One region of the Staphylococcus carnosus genome, then DNA from elsewhere that is predicted to be linked to it. Evidence: riboswitches for the same ligand, from Rfam matches in the RefSeq annotation. Region 1 holds a riboswitch; the other holds the start of a gene.
What was found. A riboswitch is a leader RNA that binds a small molecule or an ion and turns the genes downstream of it on or off. The one in region 1 is predicted to bind S-adenosylmethionine.
Positions count from the first base shown of each region.

Region 2: another riboswitch for S-adenosylmethionine. It lies ahead of DYE31_RS10775 (MetQ/NlpA family ABC transporter substrate-binding protein); the one in region 1 lies ahead of metK (methionine adenosyltransferase).

Region 1 covers NZ_UHCT01000001.1:1,156,338-1,168,037, forward strand. The annotation lists gene ytkD (RNA deprotection pyrophosphohydrolase) at 1-215, shown strand, start outside; gene DYE31_RS05590 (alpha/beta hydrolase family protein) at 199-978, shown strand; gene pckA (phosphoenolpyruvate carboxykinase (ATP)) at 1,028-2,620, opposite strand; SAM riboswitch class I at 2,783-2,898, shown strand; gene metK (methionine adenosyltransferase) at 3,007-4,203, shown strand; gene DYE31_RS05605 (NERD domain-containing protein) at 4,295-5,200, shown strand; partial or broken gene DYE31_RS05610 (ISL3 family transposase) at 5,300-6,616, opposite strand; gene DYE31_RS05615 (aldo/keto reductase) at 6,814-7,656, shown strand; gene DYE31_RS05620 (ADP-ribosylglycohydrolase family protein) at 7,667-8,590, shown strand; gene DYE31_RS05625 (fluoride efflux transporter FluC) at 8,637-8,993, opposite strand; gene crcB (fluoride efflux transporter CrcB) at 8,986-9,357, opposite strand; gene DYE31_RS05635 (hypothetical protein) at 9,428-9,733, opposite strand; gene DYE31_RS05640 (transaldolase) at 9,918-10,634, shown strand; gene DYE31_RS05645 (hypothetical protein) at 10,762-11,214, shown strand; gene DYE31_RS05650 (sigma-70 family RNA polymerase sigma factor) at 11,198-11,700, opposite strand, start outside.
Region 2 covers NZ_UHCT01000001.1:2,211,400-2,223,099, forward strand. The annotation lists gene DYE31_RS10745 (PTS fructose transporter subunit IIABC) at 1-316, opposite strand, end outside; gene pfkB (1-phosphofructokinase) at 323-1,243, opposite strand; gene DYE31_RS10755 (DeoR/GlpR family DNA-binding transcription regulator) at 1,240-2,004, opposite strand; gene ybaK (Cys-tRNA(Pro) deacylase) at 2,131-2,619, opposite strand; gene DYE31_RS10765 (hypothetical protein) at 2,737-3,096, opposite strand; gene DYE31_RS10770 (lactate/malate family dehydrogenase) at 3,394-4,347, opposite strand; gene DYE31_RS10775 (MetQ/NlpA family ABC transporter substrate-binding protein) at 4,369-5,187, opposite strand; SAM riboswitch class I at 5,291-5,397, opposite strand; gene norA (multidrug efflux MFS transporter NorA) at 5,522-6,688, opposite strand; gene DYE31_RS10785 (DUF1361 domain-containing protein) at 6,998-7,615, shown strand; gene DYE31_RS10790 (hypothetical protein) at 7,612-7,887, shown strand; gene DYE31_RS10795 (SLC13 family permease) at 7,973-9,511, opposite strand; gene mdh (malate dehydrogenase) at 9,800-10,735, opposite strand; gene DYE31_RS10805 (DedA family protein) at 10,907-11,521, opposite strand; gene DYE31_RS10810 (hypothetical protein) at 11,604-11,700, opposite strand, start outside.

The DNA of each region.
Region 1 (11,700 bases):
TATATCATCCGAACGGCAAAAGATGGTTTACAAAAGATGTATTTGCTGTGAATGTGAAAAAAATTGAAAGTAAACAAGATTATTTAGAAACAAATGGACCAGTAATAGTTCATACTTTGGATGCGATTGATGAGCATGAAAAGAGCTATTTGCTCACAGATGAAGTGATATTAAAATGTGCGGAAAGAGTGAATCAACTTGGACTTTATCAATAAAAAACGCATGCCGATTGATTTAAAGACACACATCGGCGAAGAAGTAACTTATAGAGTCGATCAGCTGAATGTCAAAGGTCTTATGCTTACTCCAAAGCAAGATGTAAAACGGATTGTAATTTATTTGCGTGGCGGAAAAGGGAAAGTCGGACGTGTCCGCACTGGTCGACTATTGCAATTTTCAGATCCTAATACATTAGTATTCGGTCCTTACTACAGAGGCAATAACGGCAGTGAAGGAAGAGATGAGTTTTCAGGAAAAGACTTGCACGATGTGACAAAAGCAATGGATATATTAAAATCACTATATCCTGATGCATACGTTCATGTTGTTGGTTTTTCACGTGGTGGATTGCAAGGATTATTAGCATTTCAGCATTTGCCAGCAAATAGTTATATCATTTGGGGCGGTGTTACAGATTTACATTTAATGTATGAAGAACGTGTAGACTTACGTGGAATGTTGCGGCGAATGGTAGGGCATCCTAAAAAAGATGAAGAAGCTTATCAAAAACGAGAGGCTTTGCAATATATTAATTCAAATAGTCCTCCTATACTGATTGTCCATGGCGGTAAAGATCATCAAGTAGGGATACACCAAGGTTATCATTTAGAAGAGTATTTAGAGAAAATAGGTCATAATTACCAAACATTTTATCAAATGGAAGAAGGTCATGTTCCGAGACCTAAAGCACTAAGCGAAGTACTTAAAGTGATTCATCAATGGATGGAAAATGTTGAACAGGAAAATAATAAGGTATGAGAAAACCCGGAATGGATATGAATCCTTTCCGGGTTTGAAAATGCATTTATTAAGCTTTAAATCCACCTTGTTCAGCAATATCTTTACTGTCATCGCCGAATTTTTTGAAGTTTTCTACGAAACGTGAAATTAAATCTTGTGCTTGTTCACGGTAAGCATCTTGATTACTCCAAGCATTAATAGGTTGTAAGATGGATTTTGGAACGTCTTTAATATCTTTAGGTACACTTAATCCGAATACTTCATCTTTTTCGAATTCAGCATTTTTTAATTCGCCTTTAATCGCTGCATCTACCATACGACGTGTATATTTTAAGCTGATACGACGACCAACGCCGTATTTACCACCAGTCCAACCAGTGTTAACTAAATATACTTCAACTTCATGCTTATCGATTAATTGACCAAGCAATTCAGCATATCTCTTCGGATTTAATGGCAAGAATGGTGCACCGAAACATGTTGAGAATGAAGGTACTGGTTCTGTAATACCACGTTCTGTACCAGCTAATTTTGAAGTGAATCCACTTAAGAAATGATATAATGCTTGTTCTTTAGTTAATTTAGAGATTGGAGGCAATACTCCGAATGCATCTGCAGTTAAGAATAAAATTGTATTAGGATGCGCAGCTTTTGAAGGTTTTGCAATGTTATCGATATAATCGATCGGATATGCTGCACGTGTATTTTCTGTGTATTTATTATCATCGAAGTCAACATTTCCATCTTCTTCAACAACTACGTTTTCTAAAATTGTACCGTAACGAATAGCATCATAAATTTGAGGTTCTTTTTCTTTTGAAAGATTGATTGCTTTAGCATAGCAGCCGCCTTCAATATTGAAGATACCATTTTTGTTCCAACCATGTTCATCGTCACCGATTAATTTACGATCTGGTGCTGCAGATAAAGTTGTTTTACCTGTACCTGATAAACCGAAGAATAAAGCAACATCGCCTTTTTCGCCTACGTTAGCAGAGCAATGCATACTCATAATATCTTGTTGAGGTAATAAGTAGTTCATAACTGAGAAAATACCTTTTTTCATTTCACCTGCATATTCAGTTCCCCCAATAAGAATGATACGGTGTTTGAAAGAGATAATTACAAATGTTTCAGAAGCTGTACCATCTTCTTCAGGGTTAGCTTTGAAGTGCGGTGCTGAAACAATTGTGAAGTTTGGTTTTATTTTTTCTGCTTCATCCTTTGAACTAGGGCGGATAAACATATTATGTGCAAACAAGTTATGCCAAGCCATTTCGTTTACAACTGTCAAACGAAGTTGTGTATCTTGGTCACTTCCTGCATAACCGTTAAAGACGTATAACTCGTCTTTTTGATCTAAGTAATCTAAAACTTTATCAGAAAGTCTCAAGAATTTTTCTTCTTCAATTGGTTGGTTGACTGAACCCCAGTCAATTGCATCTCTATAGGAAGGTTCGTTTACAATAAACTTATCTTTAGGAGAGCGTCCAGTGTATTGACCAGTCAATTGGTTTATTGCTCCTAATTCTGTCAGTTCGCCTTCATTATTGTCTAAAATCTTGTTGTAAAGTTGCGTTTTAGTGAGTTGAAATAGTGATGATGGTTTCTCAATCAAATGATTCAACTTTTGTAAATTTGTTTGTGCATCTACTGCCATTTTAAAAAACCCCTCCAGCGCGTAAGTAATATAATAAATTGTAAGCCTTTACATTTTCATAGTATAACATAATATGGTCATTATTCCACAACGGATTTGTGAAATTCAATTCGTCTAATTGACAATTTAAATCTGTTTGGGTAGTATTATTTGTAACGGATTCTCTTATCCTGAGTGGCGGAGGGACATGGACCCAACGAAGCCCAGCAACCTCTCCTAAGCGGAGAAAGGTGCCAAACCGTTTGCAAATGTCATAGAAGACGTTTGAACGATAAGAGCGAAAGGACGTCAAAGGGCTTTCTCTCTATGTTTATAGTGGAAAGCCCTTTTTAATTTGAGCTCGTAGATAGAGAATTTTCGTAATTAAAAATCAGAAGGAGTCAGTTATGTCGAATAATAGAAGATTATTTACGTCAGAATCTGTTACAGAAGGGCATCCTGATAAAATAGCAGACCAAATTTCAGATGCTATTTTGGATGAATTATTGAAAAAGGATCCGGATGCCAGAGTTGCATGCGAAACAGTAGTCACTACGGGAATGGCTATGATTGTCGGGGAGATTTCTACAGCAACTTATGTTGATTTTCCAAAAGTAGTAAGAGATACAGTTGAGGAAATCGGCTATACGAGAGCTAAATATGGTTATGACAGCCAAACAATGGCAGTTATGTCAGCAATTGATGAACAATCACCTGATATCGCACAAGCGGTTGATCGTGCATTAGAATATAGAAATGAAATCAGTGAGGAAGAAATCGAAGCTACTGGTGCAGGAGACCAAGGTTTAATGTTCGGTTTTGCGACGAATGAAACTGATACGTATATGCCGACGCCGATTTACTTTTCACACCAATTAGCGAAACGTCTTTCAGATGTACGCAAAGATGGTACTTTAAAATACTTGCGCCCAGACGGTAAAGTACAAGTCACAGTAGAATATGATGAAAATGATAAACCAGTTCGAATTGATACAATTGTAATTTCAACACAACATGCTGAAGATGTAACACTTGATCAAATTCAAGAAGACATCCGTAAACATGTGATTGATCCGATTGTACCTGCATCATTATTAGATGATGAAACTAAATTCTTTATCAATCCTACAGGCCGTTTTGTAATTGGCGGACCACAAGGTGATGCTGGTTTAACAGGCCGTAAAATCATTGTAGATACTTATGGTGGTTTTGCACGCCATGGCGGAGGATGCTTCAGTGGTAAAGATCCAACAAAAGTTGACCGTTCAGCAGCTTATGCAGCACGTTATGTAGCTAAAAATATCGTTGCAGCAGGTTTAGCTGATAAATGTGAAGTGCAACTTGCTTATGCTATCGGTGTAGCAGAGCCTGTTTCAATTTCAATTGATACTTTCGGCACAGGCAAAGTTCCTGAAAGTAAATTAGTTGAAGCTGTGCGTGATAATTTTGATTTACGTCCAGCTGGTATTATTAAAATGTTAGATTTAAAACGTCCTATTTATAAACAAACAGCTGCATATGGTCACTTCGGCCGTACAGATGTTGCATTACCTTGGGAACGCGTGGACAAAGTAGATGTATTGAAAGAAGCGGTCCAAGCATAATTTCTGCAATTTTCAAATGAAATTCAGGATTATTATCGATAGAATCGAAACTTTCCTTTATAATGATATTTAAGACAAGTAAAGGAGCGGAATGTGTATGGGACCATTGGAAATTGGTTTAGTTGCAGCGATAGTTATAGCTGTTATTTTCTTAATATTATTCTTAACTGCATTAAGCAGCAAAAAGAAAGCACAACAACAAGCAGAAGAACAATATGAAGCGAAAGAAAAAAGCTTGAAAGATAATTACGAAGATGAGCTTGAAAAAGAGCGTGTCGAACATAAGAAAACGGTAACGAAGCAACGAGCTGATTTTGATGCTACTGTAGATTCGAAAGACCGTGAAATCGACGCACTGAAACTTTTTTCAAAAAATCACAGTGAATACATCACTGATATGCGTTTGATAGGTATCAGAGAACGATTAGTAAAAGAAAAACGCATTCGTCCAGAAGATATGCATATTATGGCTAATATCTTCTTGCCTAAAAATGATATGAACGATATTGAACGAATCAGTCATTTAGTCTTAACACGCACAGGTTTATACATTATTGATTCTCAACTGTTAAAAGGACATGTATACAATGGCATCAGTAATAAACAATTTGCTGAATTACCGACAATTGAACATGTCTTTGATGTACTGGATTTAGATCCACGTACACCGCAAACATTAGTTTTAGATGAAAATGATGATAAACAATCTGCATCGTTTGTGAACTATTCAAATCAACTTCATTATGTTGAACAGTTAGCAGATGCATTACGTCGTAAATTAGATTTGAAATATACACCAATGGCTTTGCTATATTTCAATCCTAAAAATGAAGGCGCTGTGACTATTTCTAACTACGTTCAAAACACAAATACTAAAGTATTGGTAGGGCCAGAACAATTAGATGAATACTTTAATAAGTTTGTATTCCATGGACGTATTCAATATAATGTTGAAGATTTAGCTCGTGTTATGGAAGAAATAGAATCATTCAATTAATGAGTAAAAGCACTATTTACGTATATTACGTGGATAGTGCTTTTTGTTTTAAAGTTTGGGCTCTCTGTCAAATAGGACTGGTGGCTCAAATTAAAGAGGTTAGGCAGCTTTTAGCTGCTTAATCTCTTTTTTAGGATTTGAGGAAAAAAGTCTCGTACATAAAATAATACGATTGCGCAAATTAGTGAAGTTTCTATAACCGAAAGAAACCTTTTTTATCAGTTTGATTTTATTATTAATACCTTCGAGCGGACCGTTGGTCAGATTCGAATATTCCAAAGTATTCAATATCATGTCGTGATGATTTTTAAGTGTTCTGACGGCAATTTTAAGTTTGGGGGCGATGGTCCCCATGTTGATTGCCTGTATGGTTGATGTATATAATTGTTCATCATTTTCTTTTAATGCATAACGCAGCTGGTGGACGTAGTAATGAGTATTTAACAGTTTATCATCAAAATCCAATAAGAAATCTACGATTCCTTTGGTTGTTTTCCATTGTTTGAACAAAGGAACTTTATTATATTCGAACATCTCCAATTGTTCATAAGGTTTCAAAAGCAGTTTCCAATAACGTTTATATTTATTGTAAAGCGGTCTGTCGTTATTTCGGAAAGTATTCATAACACTGACACGAGTCATATTCAAAGCGCGATTCAATGATTGTACAATATGAAATCGGTCTATAATAATTCTGGCATTAGGGAATACTTCATTAATCAAAGACATATAGGGTTCGTACATATCGATAGATACAGTCTTTACACGTTGTCTTTCAGCAAGTGAATAACGATAAAAGTGCGTTTTCAGAGCTGCCAATCTGCGATCGGGAACAATATCTACGATACGGTGAGTCACGGCATCAGCATAAATAAAACTCATATTATGGCTGACATGCTTGACGTTCTTGAATTCATCCATCATTAAATGTTCAGGCAAAGCACTGAACGGCTTTTGAGCAATCTGAGAAGCAGATTTATCTATCATCCGAGCAACTGTAGAAGCCCCGACAGCACAAGATTCAGCAATTGACTTTTGAGAACGGATTTCGGTAGCTTTCTGCAAAACAGCTAAACGTATATGATCTGAAATATGGCAATATCTTTCAACTATTTTTGTTTCAGCAGTGAAGTGCGTACAGCAGTGCTTACAGTAAAAACGCTGCTTTTTCAGATTCAAATAGGCTTGTCTTTCAGATACCTTAGGTATCGTAATACGGGAATTCTTCATTCCATTTTTTATAATGGAATAGTCGGTGTTTTTAAATCCGCAGTTTTCGCAGTGCTCAGGAACCTACGTCAATTTCCCAAAGTAGAATAGACATATTTTTCCTTTATACTCTTTTTCTTCAATCTTAGTGTCGAATTCTATATTTTTATCTTTAATTTCCAGTGTAGTTGATATAAAATGATTCATAGGCGCAACTTATCTCCTTTAATTTTGGTGTGGTTACTTTAAATTATAGAGATAATTGCGCTATTTTTATATCAAAAAATCGGACGAGTGATTTTCTCACCAGTCCGATTTAGTATAGAACCAAAGTTTGAATAGATGCAACAGAGGACAAACATAAGGTATAGTTGAATTATTAATAATAGGGAGTGTTGAATATTATGGAATATGTTGAATTTTATAACGGAAATAAAATGCCGATTGTCGGCTTAGGTACATTCCGTGTTGAAAATGATGAACAAGCTAAAGAAACGGTACAATATGCAATTGAAAATGGATATAGAAGTATTGATACTGCGATGATATATGAAAATGAAGAAAAGGTTGGAGAAGGAATTAAGGCAGGATTGGAATCTACTGGTTTAAAACGTTCTGACTTATTTATCACATCTAAATTATGGTTAGATGATTACGGTAGAAAAAATGTTGCAGATGCATACCAAACGTCTTTAGATAAATTAGGATTAGATTACTTAGATTTATACTTAGTTCATTGGCCAGGTATGGATGAAGAGGTAATGATTGATACATGGAAAGGTATGGAAGATTTACTCAAAGATAATAAAGTGAAAAATATTGGTGTGAGCAACTTCAAACCGCATCATTTCGAAACATTGCTTTCTCATGCGTCTGTTAAACCAGTGATTGATCAAGTAGAATTTCACCCTTATTTAACACAAGAGGATTTAAGAAAATACTTACAAGCACAACATATTCAAATGGAATCTTGGTCACCTTTAATGAATGCTCAAATTTTAGAGAATGATACTGTGAAAAAAATCGCTGATGAAGTAGGAAAATCACCCGCACAAGTCATCATTCGTTGGAATATTCAACATGATGTTGTAGTGATACCTAAATCAGTGACACCTTCACGTATTAAAGAAAATTTAGATGTGTTTGATTTTGAATTATCAGATTCACAAATGGAACAATTAGATAATTTAAACGAAGATAAACGTGTTGGACCAGATCCTGATAACTATTCTGGACATAATAAATAGGGTGTTTTAAATGGCTGATTATAAAGGAATGCTATATGGTGCAATGGTAGGAGATGCATTAGGAGTGCCTGTCGAGTTCGAAGATAGAGGCAGTTTTAACATTGACAGCATGATTGGTTATGGTACATGCAATCAACCGCCTGGAACTTGGTCAGACGATAGTTCATTGACATTATGTTTAGCCGAAAATATTAATGAGCAGAATAATATAGACGGTTTAATGCGAAAATTTGTCTGTTACCTTAATGAAGGGTACATGACTCCTTTTGGCATTGCATTCGGTGTTGGCAATTCTACAAAACAAGCGATAAAACGATATGAAGATGGAATTCCAGCAGAACAGTGCGGAGGTACATCAGAATATAATAACGGGAATGGTGCTTTAATGAGAATAGCACCTTTAATAAAATGCTTTCCGCCAGAAATGTCTTTAGATCACGTTATAGAAAAAGTAATAGCATATACACGCATTACACATGGTCATCCTCGTGCTATTATGGCATCAATCATTTATATTGAGATATTGCGACAAATTGCCATAGGATATTCCTTTAAAGTCAGTGTTGAAAATACAGAAAAAGAATTAAACAAATATTTGAAAAGTAACCCTGTGCTTTTTAATGAATTCGAAAGTTATTATGAGAGAATATTTCAGCCGGAATTCTATCAATTGCCTCAAAGTTATATAAATTCTTCCGGCTACGTTGTTGATACTTTAGAAGCTGCTTTATGGTGTATTGGAAACACAGATAATTTTAAAGATGCTGTACTTAAAGCAGTTAACTTAGGAGAAGATACCGATACCGTAGGATCTGTTGCTGGAGCGATTGCAGGTTTATTATATGGATTCGATACGATTCCTGAAAAATGGGTTGAAACGCTTGTTAGTAAAGCGGATTTTGAACCGATTATCCTGACTTTTATAAAAGATTAAAAAAGACACACTTGAACGTAATTTCATACGTCTCAAGTGTGTTTTATTAATGAGCAATGATATATCCAAGCCAACAAGCTGCAAAACAAAGAATATATTGCAATGCACTATATAAAATAAATACTGCAGGTTTTGTTTGTTCAGTTAATAGGTTCTTCAACTCTAAAGATAAAGTAGAAAAAGTAGTTAAGCCACCTAGAAATCCAACAATTAATAATGGAGAAGCCCAATGATTGGAAAGGGCAAAACCGCTTAATAGACTAATTGCAAAACTACCTGCTAAGTTAACAATTAACGTAGCTACTGGAATTTCAGAAGGTATACGGCTGCATGCTTGTGTAATAGCAGCCCGAACGACTGCACCTAAACCGCCACCAAGCATGATAAGCAAAATTTTAATCATGACTTAGCGCACCTCCTATTTTTCCTCCGAGATAGCATAATAGAATTCCGAATATATAACTTGTAATGGCATAAATCCCGAGCAATACATAGTTATGCTGCTCTAACATATGTACAAGTTCGAATTGAAAAGTAGAAAAGGTAGTCAACGCGCCTAAAAATCCTGTCGTTATACCTTTTTTTAAAAGCGGATTATTTTGGAATGTTTTTAAAATCAGTGCTGTGATTAATCCCATTAAAAAGGCACCCGCTAAATTAGCGATAAAAGTACCAGTAGGAAAACCATTTCCCTGATTAAAATGTGATAATCCGAATCTTATCAGTGCGCCTAATGCGCCACCAATAAAAACATATAAATATTGCACTTTACCGCCTCATTCTTGATTAATAATTAAATTATTGTACGATTCAATCGCTTTGTCAAACTGTAATTGATTATTTTAAGAGACCGAATGATACAAGTGATGCTGCGATATGAAGGATAATCGTAATTAATAAAAGATAAGGTAAAAATTTGCTTGCAGTTCTAATCCAATCAGGTCTGTCTTTTGAAAGTTTCATAGATTTATCTGCAAAAATAATTGCAACAATTAAGATGATTGCATTTACAATACTGCTGATTAATATTTTTTTAACGATAGAATCAAACTGATTATTGAATATAGGATTACGCATGTTGAAATAAAAGCTGATAACAATCAAAATCAGCGTAATATAAAAATATAGTTTAGATTTTGCCATTTTGACCTCCATTTCTATCCATTCTTACATATTATCATATTGAAATAGTGATAAACCATTTCTTTACAAAACTCTAAAAATTATATGATTGAGTTCGCAAAATCGCCTTTTATTTTTGTGCGTGTTATAATTTAATTATTCTAAAGGAATGAAAGTTGTAGTAATGATAGGAGGAACTCATTCTATGGTAAAAGCAGATTTAAATGTAGAAGTATTCGCAGATGGTGCAGATATTGAAGAAATGAAAGCAGCCTACAAAAATAATGAAGTAGACGGTTTCACAACAAACCCAAGCTTAATGGCAAAAGCAGGTGTAACAGATTACAAAACATTTGCTGAAGAAGCGGTCCGTGAAATTCCAGATGCTTCAATTTCATTTGAAGTATTTGCTGATGATTTAGAAACAATGGCAAAAGAAGCAGAAATTTTAAAACAATATGGTAAAAACGTATTTGTTAAAATTCCGATTGTTACAACTAGCGGTGAATCAACAATTCCATTAATTAAAAAATTATCAGCTGATAATGTTCAAGTGAATGTAACTGCGGTTTATACTTTAGATCAAGTTAAAGCAATTACAGAAGCAGTAACAGAAGGTGTTCCAACTTATATTTCAGTATTTGCTGGTCGTATTGCAGATACTGGTGTAGATCCACTTCCATTAATGAAAGAAGCTGTGGAAATTGCACATTCAAAAGAAGGCGTTAAATTGTTATGGGCAAGCTGCCGTGAATTATTAAACGTCATTCAAGCAGATGAAATCGGTGCTGACATTATTACATGTCCATCAGGTGTTATCAGTAAAATTCCTAATATCGGCAGAGATGTCAATGAATTATCAGTAGATACAGTTAAAGGATTCGCAAAAGATATTCAAAAATCTGATCTTTCAATCCTATAATTAAAAAAAGAGTATCTCTATAATACAGAATATATTAAAATAGAGGCAGAAATAGTCATTAAGTCTGATTGTCTTAAGCTATTTCCGCCTCTTTTTTAATGTAAATCAAGGGCAGGTGTATAAGTGTATGAAAAGAGAAGTATTCGAAACCAAAGTGAAAAAGCGTCTTTGGTTTTTGAATAAAAAAGAAAAAATAAAATTAAATCAATTTTTAACAGAAGCACAAAATAACCAAGCAAATTCTAAAATATTGAACCAACCTGTTAAATTTTCAAACGTATTTTTAAAGCAGCGTGTTTTTTCTGATAAAACACATGGTATGAATTTCTTATTTATAATGGTGGTTGGTATGTTACTTTCTAATGCTTTGTTACTCGGACTATTTCTTTTTGGATTGTTAACAAGTCTGAATGTGGTCAATTACTTTATTGATCCGCAAACGCATTTATCAACAACACAACTTGTAATTATCATGTTAGGTGCAATAGCAGCAATTGTTATTTCTTGTTACTTTATTAGAAAAGTTACCGCATTTTTCACAAAAAAGTTATTAGAATATCGTTTTAATCATGTCCGATAAAAATAAAGTGATGCAGGAAAATACATTCTAACCACTTGCGATGGATAAAATTATAGGGTGCTTTGATAACAAGATGCTTACCATTAGTAAAAATCAGCCGTGTTTGCTGATTTTCTTTTTTTATACCCGTGATTTGCATGCCATTTATAAAATATTGCATTTGAGCACGTTTGTGTTTGATTGGAAATAAAATGGTTGCATCATTAATCACAATGGGTAAGTGCTTACGTATGTTCAATACTTGTTTTAATTCTGTTGAAACTACATTTTTCGGCAATGGATACATGCGTGCCAGTAAGTTCAAATAGTGTTTGATTGAATTTTTCGTCAACTTTCTAAAGATGTTGTACACACATTCTACTTGAAAACATTGATGGGGATAATTGGCCATATACAAAATGATAGGATGCGTTTTTGTGTCATGCATGAAGGAAACCCCTTTGATAAAAGTGCGAAGCGGTTCTAATTTACTACGTACGCAATTTT
Region 2 (11,700 bases), 1.1 Mb from region 1:
GAGCTGCAATCATAAAGAATAAATGTGCAGGTTGACCATCCAAACTTTGGTAGTCTACCCCTTCTTTAGATTTTCCGAAAGCAATTGCGGGTTTCTTTACAGCTGCTACTTTCGCATGCGGAATCGCTATCCCTTCTCCGATTCCTGTTGTACTTTGTCCTTCTCTTGCAAAAATTGCATCTTTAAACGCTGCTTTATCACTTAAAATACCTGCTTGATCTAGTTGATCAACAAGTGTATCTATGACACCATCTTTAGTTGTTGCATCGATATCCATTGCGATAGTATCGCGTGTTAACAATTCAGTTATTCTCATTCATCGTCACTCCTTTTCCAAGTCCGCTAAAACAATTTTTTCTCTTACCGCTTCAATCATTTCTTTTTCTGCTAAATCATCACTAAACGCTGTCGCAGTACCCGAAGCCACAGCATTACGAAATGCTTCTTTAACACTCATCCCTTTTTCTAAACCGGCAATCATACCAGCTACTGTGCTATCCCCTGATCCAACTGTATTCACTACTTCGCCTTTTGGTACTTCTGCTTTTAATTGATGCGTCTCATCTATATAAATTGCACCATCACCGCCAAGCGATACAATCACTGCATGTGCACCCTTCGCTAAAATTTCTTTCCCGAAACGTACAACATCTGCATCTGACTTGATTTCTGTATCAAACATAACTTCCAATTCATCTTTATTCGGTTTGATAAAGAATGGATGATATGGAAGTACTGCTTCAACTAAATGTTTTTCAGCATCCACAACCAACTTCGCGCCCGTTTCTTTTGTAATTTGAGCAATTTGTTCATAAGCATCATCTGGAATACTTTTTGGTACACTTCCTGCAACCACTACCGTATCTTCTGGAGTAGTAACTTTTATTTGTGAAAGTAAAGCTTGGAAAGCATCTTCAGAAATTGCAGGGCCATTCGCATTGATTTCTGTTTCATTACCGGATTTAAGCTTAACGTTGATACGCGTATCTTCATCTACTTCGATAAAGCCGGTTGGAATTTCTGCTTTCTCTAGTGCATCTTTAATAAATTTTCCTGGAAAACCACCAATAAATCCTAACGCAGTTGAAGTTGTTTCGTGTGTTTGAAGTACACGTGATACATTAATACCTTTGCCGCCTGCAAATTTATAAGTAGCAGCTGCACGATTCAAACCACCAGTGGTAAACCCATCTACTTTCATCACATAATCAATGGATGGATTAAATGTTACTGTATAAATCATGATTGTCCTCCTTCTATTACAAATCGATTGCGATATGCCTTAATATCTTGACGTTGAAGTGCTTTTTCAGATGTTAAAAGCAAAGCATGTTTATTTTGCGGTATTTGTACATCAGCAAAATATGTATGAGCGAATTTGGATGAATCAATTAAAACATAAATCTGCGCTCCCGATTTCATCGCTGTTTCTTTTACATATGCTTCTTGTTCATCAGGTGTGGTTAACCCTTTCTCTAAATCAACACCATTCATACCAATAAACACTTTGTCGAAATGATATCTTTTTATAGTTTCGATTGCTTTGGACCCAACTGAAGCAAGTGTGTTGGCTTTTACATCTCCGCCTACAATGATTGTTTTAAAACCTTTTTTCAATAAAGGTTCAACGTGTGTTAACCCGTTAGTTACAACAACGATATTATCTGCTGTGATATATTCAACCATTTCGTATGTTGAAGACCCTGCATCTATATAAATGCAATCGTTATCTTCTACTTTCGCGGCTGCAATTTTTGCGATTTCTCTTTTTTCTTGCGTATTACGTCCTTGCTTTTCAGATAGCTTCGGCTCATTTAGAGACGTTGTTTTTAAAGTTGCGCCACCATGTACACGTTGTAATATACCTTGCTGCTGCAGCTTAGATAAATCACGTCGAATGGTAGAAGCACTGCATCCCGTCATTTTGATAAGCTCTTGCAAAGTGAGGAATTCTTTTTCCTTTAATAAATTAATGATGACTTCAAATCGTTTCTCAGTAATCATATCGCCACCTCATTTCTATTACATTATAATGTTTCCGCTTACATTTTTCAATCAAAATCTTTCATTTTCATTCAAAAACAATCATTTTGTGATAAAAAAGAGAAGATGAACTTTTGTCCACCTTCCTCAATTAGTATGATGATTGGCTACATCCGCTATTTTAGCGTTTGTCACTTTAGCCAATTCTTCTACATTCACTTCCATTTGTACACCACGGTGCCCTGCACTGACAAAAATAGTCTCCTGTTGCTCAGCAGACGCATCAATTACAGTTGGGTATAAATGTTTCATTCCTACAGGCGAACAGCCGCCTCGTATATACCCAGTTACTTTTGTAAGTTCTTGTAGAGGTAATAGATGTAATTTCTTTTCTCCTACTGCTTGTGCTGCATGTTTCATATTTAAGTTACCTTCAACTGGAATAACAAACACGTAAGGATCGTGATTATTATTAATAAAAAGCAGCGTTTTAAATACTTGTTCTGGAGAAGCACCTATCAATTCAGCTACTTCTTGACCTTCTATATGTTCTTTTCCCATTTTAAAAGTGCGGACATCATATTTGATACCTTCATTTTCAAGTATACGCATTGCATTCGTTTTCTTTTGTTTCATATCTTTCACCTCACACCACAAATATAGCATTTTAAGTCCTTTAAAAGATACTCACCTTACATTAGTAATATTTTGGACAAAAAAACAAGGCGCCTGACATTATGTAAACATTCGCACTTAGCGAAGTCTTGTGTCCTGGGCACCTTGTGACGTAAGGTCTTCCAATAAATAGTGACTCATTTTCAAGTTGACAGATGTAAGTGAGATTACAAATGTCTTGTCTGCATTTTGTTTTTCAGTATGTTGCTTACTTTCTGATTGTGTCTGATGACTGATGTCATTTCCAGCAACCGCACTATAAGTCGGCGGTGCTCCATTATCTTTTGTATCATTTGAAGAAACTTGTTCCCCCTGCATAAATGTTGATACGCTGTTTTGGAACTTAGCAAGTTCAGATTCATTAGATACTAAGACAAGTAGAAAAACCAGACAACAAGTCAGAATCCCAACATAAATCCATAAAATTACTGTTTTCATTCTACTTCCCTCATAGTTCTATCATTGTGTTTACAATATTAACACAGAAATTATGCCAAATCTTTATGTAGTATGCTATTTAAACCAAATGTAATATACGTAATAAATGTAACACAAAAGATACTTTTGAAAAGGTGACACTCCTTTTTTATGTAACTGTTTTCATCGTTGATGTTTAAGCTTTTTTCTCAAAATAAAATACGTACTTCACCATTATTAAAGTAAAGTACGTATTTCTTGATTCATTTTTAATTCAGTTATGTTACAAACTTTCAACAAAGCTTATAAGTTTGTTGTTTAAGATATGTTTTCAATCTCTTTATGTGCCTGTGCTACAGCTTCTGTAATGAATATATGCGCATCTTTAAGTTGTTGGAGTTCATCAGAATTAAGAGAAATCGGCAGGCGTTTTACAATACCGTTTCTATCTATTAAAGATAACAAGCTGAGTGCTCCTCCAGTCAATTCATATTCTCCATTCACAGAAGCACTGACGGGTTCGATAGGATGTTCATCCAATAAAATGGCTTGTGCCAACTGTACAGCTGATCTGGAAATTGCTGAATTTGTCCAACCTTTCTTCTTGAATACTTCAAAAGCGACTTCATCGATTCGTTTGGAAACTGCTTTTTTATCAATTGGTGTACTTCCTGTTAATGTTTCAAATTCAGGAAGCTCAATACCAGCAATACGCACTCGACTCCAAATCGGCACTGCATGCGAACCGTGTTCACCTAATACAAATGCTTCAACATTTTTTGGATCAACTTGATAATGATCTGCAATCAAAGTACGAAAACGCGAGGATTCTAAATTAGTACCCGTTCCAATGACTTTATGTGCTGGGTAACCCGCTTCTTGCGCAATCAACGTCATAGCATCTACTGGATTTGAAATCAAAATAGCGACCGCTTCTTGGGTAACCTCAGATAATTTTTGAAAAACTGAATGCACGATTAAACTATTAGCACGTGTCAACAACGTTCGATCTGCCATCTCTGGTGTAGAAGGTGCGCTCGCCGATACGATTACGATATCAGCATCTGATAAATCTTGATACGTCCCGCTATAAATATTGACATGATGTGTATGCCCAAGGCCTTGCAAATGGCGATGATCAAGTGCTTCACCTTTCGCCAAGTCTTCATTTGTGTCTATCAGGACAATTTCTGAAAAGATTCCTAAATATTGTGCATCCGTTAATACTTGGCTTCCTACACGTCCTGTCCCGATAATTCCTAATTTTGTCATTTGATTACCTCCAGTTGTCAGTTATTTTGCTTCATATGGAACAACATCTTTTCCATATTTTTTCTCAATGAAGTGCTTCATATCTTTAGATTGCAAAACTTTAATTAATTCTTGGAATTTCTTATCGTTTTTATGCCCTTCTTTTACCGCAAGGATATTCGCAAATGGTGATGATTTATCTTCCATCACAATCGCATCTTTAGAAGGTTTCAAACCATTGTCCATTGCATAGTTGGAATTCATAATCACAGCTGCACCTTCTCCGCTTTTATACGTTTTAGGTAAGAATTCTGCACCTTGCTGATTATTGAATTTCAGATGCTTTTTATTTTCTACAATGTCATCAAATTTAGCATCTTCAATTTTGACACCTTTTTTAATTTTCACTAACCCTTCATTAACAAAGAAAGATAAGAAACGACCTTCTTCAGCTGGGTTGTTTGAAACATAAATTGTAGAACCTTCAGGGATATCTTTAATATTTTTATATTTTTTACTATATACGCCCATTGGTGTCGTAAAGACTTTGCCTACTTCTTCAATTTTGTATCCATGAGACTTTTTCTCTGCATTTAAATAAGGTACGTGCTGGAATAAGTTAGCATCTACATCGCCTTTATCCAACAATTTATTAGGCACTTTATAATCATTGACGACTTTGATTTCTAAGTCGTACCCTTTTTTCTTCATTTCTTCTTTCGCATGTTCTAATACTTCACCGTGAGGCGCTGGCGAGGCTGCTACAGTAATTTTCTTATTCTCTGCACTTTTACTTTGACCGCAAGCTGCAAGTGCGAATGCGATGACTACTAAAGTTAATACGCTTATTAATTTTTTCATGTCAATGGACACCATCCTATGTAAGAGTTCTCCAAATTAATCAAATCTTACATCACGATGAAAAAAGACTTCCCCCTTTAAAAGAGAAAGTCTTAATTACTTTCTCTCATCTTCATAAGCTTCTTTTGCTTAATGTGAATTAGCACCTTTTCGTTATACGATGGTTGCTGGGCTTCGTCGGGCACATCCCTCCGCCGCTCTGGATAAGAGTTTGATTAATTGAATTATTTTTATCCTATCATTATCAATTAATACCGTCAATTAGATTTTTAATTTTTCTGAAAAATAACAACAGATAATAAGGCTGAAACATTTAATGTTTCACACCTTATATTCAACCTTCTTGAGTTTGTTTTTTACTTCTAATTGTTTTCTCAACAAATATAATAAATATTCCTAATAACATGACAGCAATCGACATATACAACGGAAATTCAAAATCAAAATCATACAAGACACCCGCAACTAAAGGACCAATAAAGTTACCCATACTGGTAAAAGTCGAGTTCAATCCACCCGCTAAACCTTGGCGATCTCCTGCAATATTTGAAAAATAGTTGGTAACTGCTGGACGAATCATGTCAAAACCAATAAATACGATAAAGCTGATAAGCATTATTGACCAATAGCTATGCGCAATAATTAAAAAGAATAAGACTAAAGCCGAATAAAATAATGCAAATTGAATGAATGTCAACTCTTTAAAGTATTTCATAAATTTATCAAATAAAAAGATTTGGAAAACTGCACCTAAAATACCGCCGCCTGTAATTGAAATTGAAATATCCTTAGGCGTATAGTGCGCTTTATCTGCTGTATAAAGCGGGAATAATGTTTCAAAAGCTGAAAGACCAAAAGCTAATACAAAAGTAATGATCACTGGCGTAATAAAAGCCTTAATATTAATTTTGGCTAATTCTTGCGGCTCTATTTGAGTAAAACCATCTGTTGTTTGACGTTTCGCGCCATGTATAAAGAAAATAGAACAGATGAAAGCTGCAATACCTAAAGTTCCTGCGAAATAGAATGGTAAGCGATGTGAAAACTCTGCCATAAATCCGCCAAGTCCAGGACCTAATATAAATCCAGAGTTGATTATGGCCGACATATATCCAAAGTTTTTCGCTTTATCTTTAGCAGGAGAAATATCTGCAATCATCCCTGTAACACCCGGCATTACCATACCTGCACTGAAACCGCCGATAATTCTTGAAATAATTAATAAAGTATAACTGCTGCTCATCGCAAAAATAAACTCAGAAACTGAGAAAAGAACGAGGCCAATACAAATAATTAATTTTTTACCTAATTTATCTGCTAAGTTACCGCCAAATGGTGAAATAACCATCTGCGCCAATGCAAAGGCCGCAACAAGAATTCCTAAATCACTTCCATTTAAACCAAGATCTTTTAAGTATACCGGTAATACAGGTACAACTAATCCAATCCCTAAGAAAACAAGAAATATATTAAAATATAATGTGATTAATTGCTTACTCATGATGTCCTCCTTTATTGCTTATTTGCACCTAAATTTTTATGACTACCCATTATACACCATGGACTGCCTAACGCTCAATAGATACATTTTATAGCAATATTGCAATTCTTATTATTATTCCCTAAATGAAAACACAAAATTCATCCCTTTTATATCACAATTTAGTTAGGATGCTATTGCCCTTTTAAATTGATATCACGTTCAAAACTCTGTAACATAAACAAATAAGTCTGACTGATTTAAACAAAAATACGATTGATATAAATTAAAATTATCATTACGAGAGAAGAAAGAAAGAAGGCATCAATTATGCAATCACGTTATATTGCTAGAATACTCTTTGTGCTATTACTATTATTAACTTTACCTTTAAATCATTTCTATAATTTTATGGCACTTAATCTCTTTTTAGCATATATACCTTTTGAATTAGTACTACTACTTCCATTATTTGTACCTAAAAGAAAATTTGAATGGCCATTATTTATTGTCTTCGCTGTAATCTTTATATTAATACTTCCAAATACATTCTATATGGTTACAGATCTCATTCATCTCAATCAATTTGGTTTCGATATTTATCATGGTGCACGTCCAACGGAATGGATGTATTTTACATTCTTAGTGTCAGGCGTCTTGTTTGCACTTTATTTATATGCACTTATCAATATGAAACTACTGCATTTAACAGATAAACCTGTGTTTAATTACCTCATTGTAATTATCTTGGTTTTCACAAATAGTTTAGGCATATTCATGGGCCGGTTTTTACGCTTGCACACAGTCTATTTAGTCAACCAACCTTTTTCCATCTTCCGTGATGTGATGACTTTGCTTGATTCTAGAGGTGTATTCTTTATCTTTTTGATGACAGTACTTCAATTTCTATTCTTGATTTTAATTAAAGGAGTGCGAATGGTAAAATGACAGTCTACCTAGGAATATTTTTAGCCATTATCGTTTTATTCCAAATGATAATTGGTCATCTTATCCGTAAAATCGGGTTTTCATATCCAGTCAGTATTGGGCTTATGTTCTTACCACTTGGAATCGGGTTATTTTTACTACAAATAACTTATTATGAACAGCACTATCCGAATTGGGAGGTTCCAATTGGTGCCAAACTACGATTAAAATATATGTATTTACTGACTTTCTTTGAATATATAGCATTATATGTATGTTTTTTTGTTTTTTAAACAAAGCAGCGCACAGACAGTTAACAAAACTGATCTGTGCGCTTATTTTTTATTAAAAAGTAAGTTTTTATTGTCTTATTTGATTTTAAATAAGTCCCAACCATTTCCAATATGTCATACTGAAAATGATTATAAGAATATAACCTACGATAGTTAATGGAACACCTGATTTCAAGAAGTCTTTAACAGTAAATGTACCTGTACCATATGCAAGCATATTTTGTGGTGCACTTACTGGTAATAAGAATCCGAAACTAATAACGAATTGTTGAATAAGGACAAATCCGATACTTTGATCGCCTAGATGCAAAGTTGTAGTTAAAGAAATAAACACTGGAATCAAAGCTGACGATAAACTTGTTGCACTCGCAAATCCTAAGTGAATAAGGATATTGAATAATGTAATGAGTGCAATAGTAGCTACTAATGGCATATGTTGCAAGCCCATCAAGCCAAATGTTTTATCACTCAACCATTGAGCGCCGCCAGTATTCAACAACACGTTACCAAGTGAAATACCAATACCAAAGACAATAATTGTTCCCCATGGAATTTTATCTTCTACTTCTTTCCAATTCATCACACCAATTTTCGGCATCAACATAACAGCCATGGCTACAAGTGTAATTGAAGAAGAATCAATAGGATGCAATATTTTTTCTGTTGACCAGAAGAATAATAACAATACAGAAATTGCTATTAAACGCCACTCACGCGCCGAGATTGGACCAAGTTTGTCTAGTTCTTGACGGATAAGTTGTTTACCTCCTTCGATCTCTTTATGTTCTGGAGGCATTACTTTCATCATAATGAAATATAATGCAATTGACATAAGTACAGACCAAGGTGCTGCATATAAAAACCATTGTCCCCAAGAAATATCTTGTCCAAAACTTTGGTTGATAAAGTTGATTGCTACTATATTTTGAGCAGCTGCTGTTTTGATACCTACATTCCAAATAGAAACTGCTTGAACTGCTGTAATAATTAATAAACCAGCTAATTTACTTTCTTTCGAAGCTTTGAATGCTGCAATCATACCTAATAGAATCGGTACAACTGCCCCAGCACGTGCTGTTGCTGATGGTACAAAGAAAGCAAGTACAATAGATACCAAAATAGCACCGATTACAATACGATTTGTTTTATTACCCACAATAGATAAAACAAGTAATGCGAGACGTTTGTGCAGATTTGTCACTTGCATTGCTGCTGCTAAGAATAAAGCTGCTGCTACAAGTACTACAGCCGGCGTTGCAAAACCACTAAACGCTAATTTTAAAGCATTAGAAGTCCCAAACATATCACTGCCATGCAATACTGCACCATTTGCTTTTGGATTACCTAATTTTTCAGCAAGATTTTGTACGGGACTGAACCCAAGCAGCAAAATCATTAGGGCGGCAATCATTGTAGATGATACCGGATAAGATACCGCTTCAGTCACCCACATAATAACTGCAAAAGCGAGAATTGCCAATGATACTTTAGCCATCACTGGTACACTGCTGCCTGTCGGTATCAACATGATAGCGATAAGTACAACGAAACTAATCACAATCCACAGCGGTTTTACTTTCTTATTTTTCTTTTCTTTTTGAGAAGTATCTTCCTTACTAGCCATATTACGTTCGTCCCTTAAAGCATACTGTCCATTCTTTGAATGAAACAGTTGTATCTAGTGTTTTACAAAAGAGCAAATTTCATATTATTACAATTTCATGCTGCTGTTTACTTCTTTAGCAACACACCTTTTTCAACTTTATTATAGCAATAATGCGCTTTCACAGACGTATTTCTCAAAAATTTGTTAAAAAATTCACATTTTATTCAAAAATGACTCTGCATCTTTCAAATGAAAAATAAAAAGTGAGCTTTTATATAAGCCCACTTAAATCACTTCATATCATAATTATTTATTTTTCAAAGCTGATTTAACATCCTCAACCGCATCAGCTGAATCGCGCAGTTGTTGTTCATCATCTGATAATTCAATTTCAACCACTTTTTCAACACCGTTAGCCCCTAAAATAGTTGGCACACCTAAGCAAATATCTTTAAATCCATATTCACCGTCTAAATAAGTGATAGCTGGCACTAGACGTCTTTCGTCATTTAAAATCGCTGCAGCCATTTCATAAATCGCCGCGGCTGGCGCGTAATATGCTGAACCATTTCCTAACAGCCCAACAATTTCTGCACCGCCTTTACGTGTACGTTCAACGATTGCATCAATTTTATCTTGAGCCAACAGTTCTCTTAGTGGTACGCCTCCGACCATTGTTGTGCTTAGTAACGGTACCATTGTATCTCCATGTCCGCCAAGTACTAATCCTGTTACATCTGTTTGGGCTACATTCAACGCTTCTGATACAAATGTACGATAACGTGCTGTGTCTAAGATGCCTGATTGTCCAAGCACACGTTCTTTCGGAAAGCCTGACAATTTATATACTGCATATGTCATAGCATCTACTGGATTGGTTAAAACGATAATTTTACTTTCTGGTGCATATTTTTTTATACCTTCAGTCACTTGAGCCATTACGTTCTCATTAATTTGAATCAAATCATCACGGCTCATACCAGGTTTACGTGCTGCCCCTGCTGTAATTACAACAATATCTGCACCTGCAATATCTTGATAATCAGAAGTACCCAAAACATTTCCGTTAAATCCTAAAATCGGACCGCTTTCTTTAATATCCAGTGCCTTACCACGTGCTGGTTTTTCATTTTTAGGAATTTCTAGCAATACTACATCTGCTAATGCACGTTCTGCAATAATAAAAGCTAGTGTGGATCCTGTGTGACCTGCTCCGATAATCGCAATTTTATTTTTAGCCATCTTTTCTTCCCCCTTTAATATGTAACACGATATGTATCTCTTTCAATTCAAGCATAGCAAATAAAAGAAAACGCTTCCACTAATTTTAAGATTTTGCTGAATGAATAATCAAGTCTGCTTTTTCCTTAATAAAAAAGAAAGACTTGAACCCATTAACAGTGTTCAAGTCCCTTACTTACTATCTGATTTTTTACGTCGCCACCATTTCCAAATTAAGAAAATCACAGCAATAATTAAGATAATGATGAAAAACTTAGAATAAAAATCGATATATTGTAAAACAGAATGCCAATGACTGCCTACTGCTTTTCCAAGATAAATCATAACGCCATTCCAAATTAAAGCACCTGCTGCACTATAAGAAACAAAAGTCCAAAATGGCATATGTGTCATTCCAGCTGGTAAAGAAATTAAGCAACGCAGCACTGGTATAAAGCGACAAAAGAATACAGTCCAATGTCCATATTTATCAAACCAATGTACTGTTCGATCAATATCTGCTTCTTTTATATAAACATACTTCCCATACTTTTCAGTTAAACGATAAATACGTTTTTTACCAATCCAATCTCCTAAACCATATAATAAAATTGCTCCTACTACTGAACCTGCTGTAGCCGAAAGCACAACACCGATAAATGATAATTTATGTTCACCAGCCAAAAATCCTCCGAAAGTCAAAACAATTTCAGAAGGAATCGGCGGAAATAAATTCTCTAAAAAAATGAGCAATGCAACACCCAAATAACCAAATTGTTCCATCACATGAGTTAACCATTGATTCAAAAACTTCACCTCAATCCTCTAATATGAAAATTACACCTAAGCAATGCTACTCAGGTGTAAGTCCTCTTTGTATTCCTACTAATTAATTATAACGTGCAGAAAAATGTGCAGTCGCTGAAATACCGAAAATCAAACCAACGAATATTGTTAATATCAACAATAAAATCATAGTACGATGA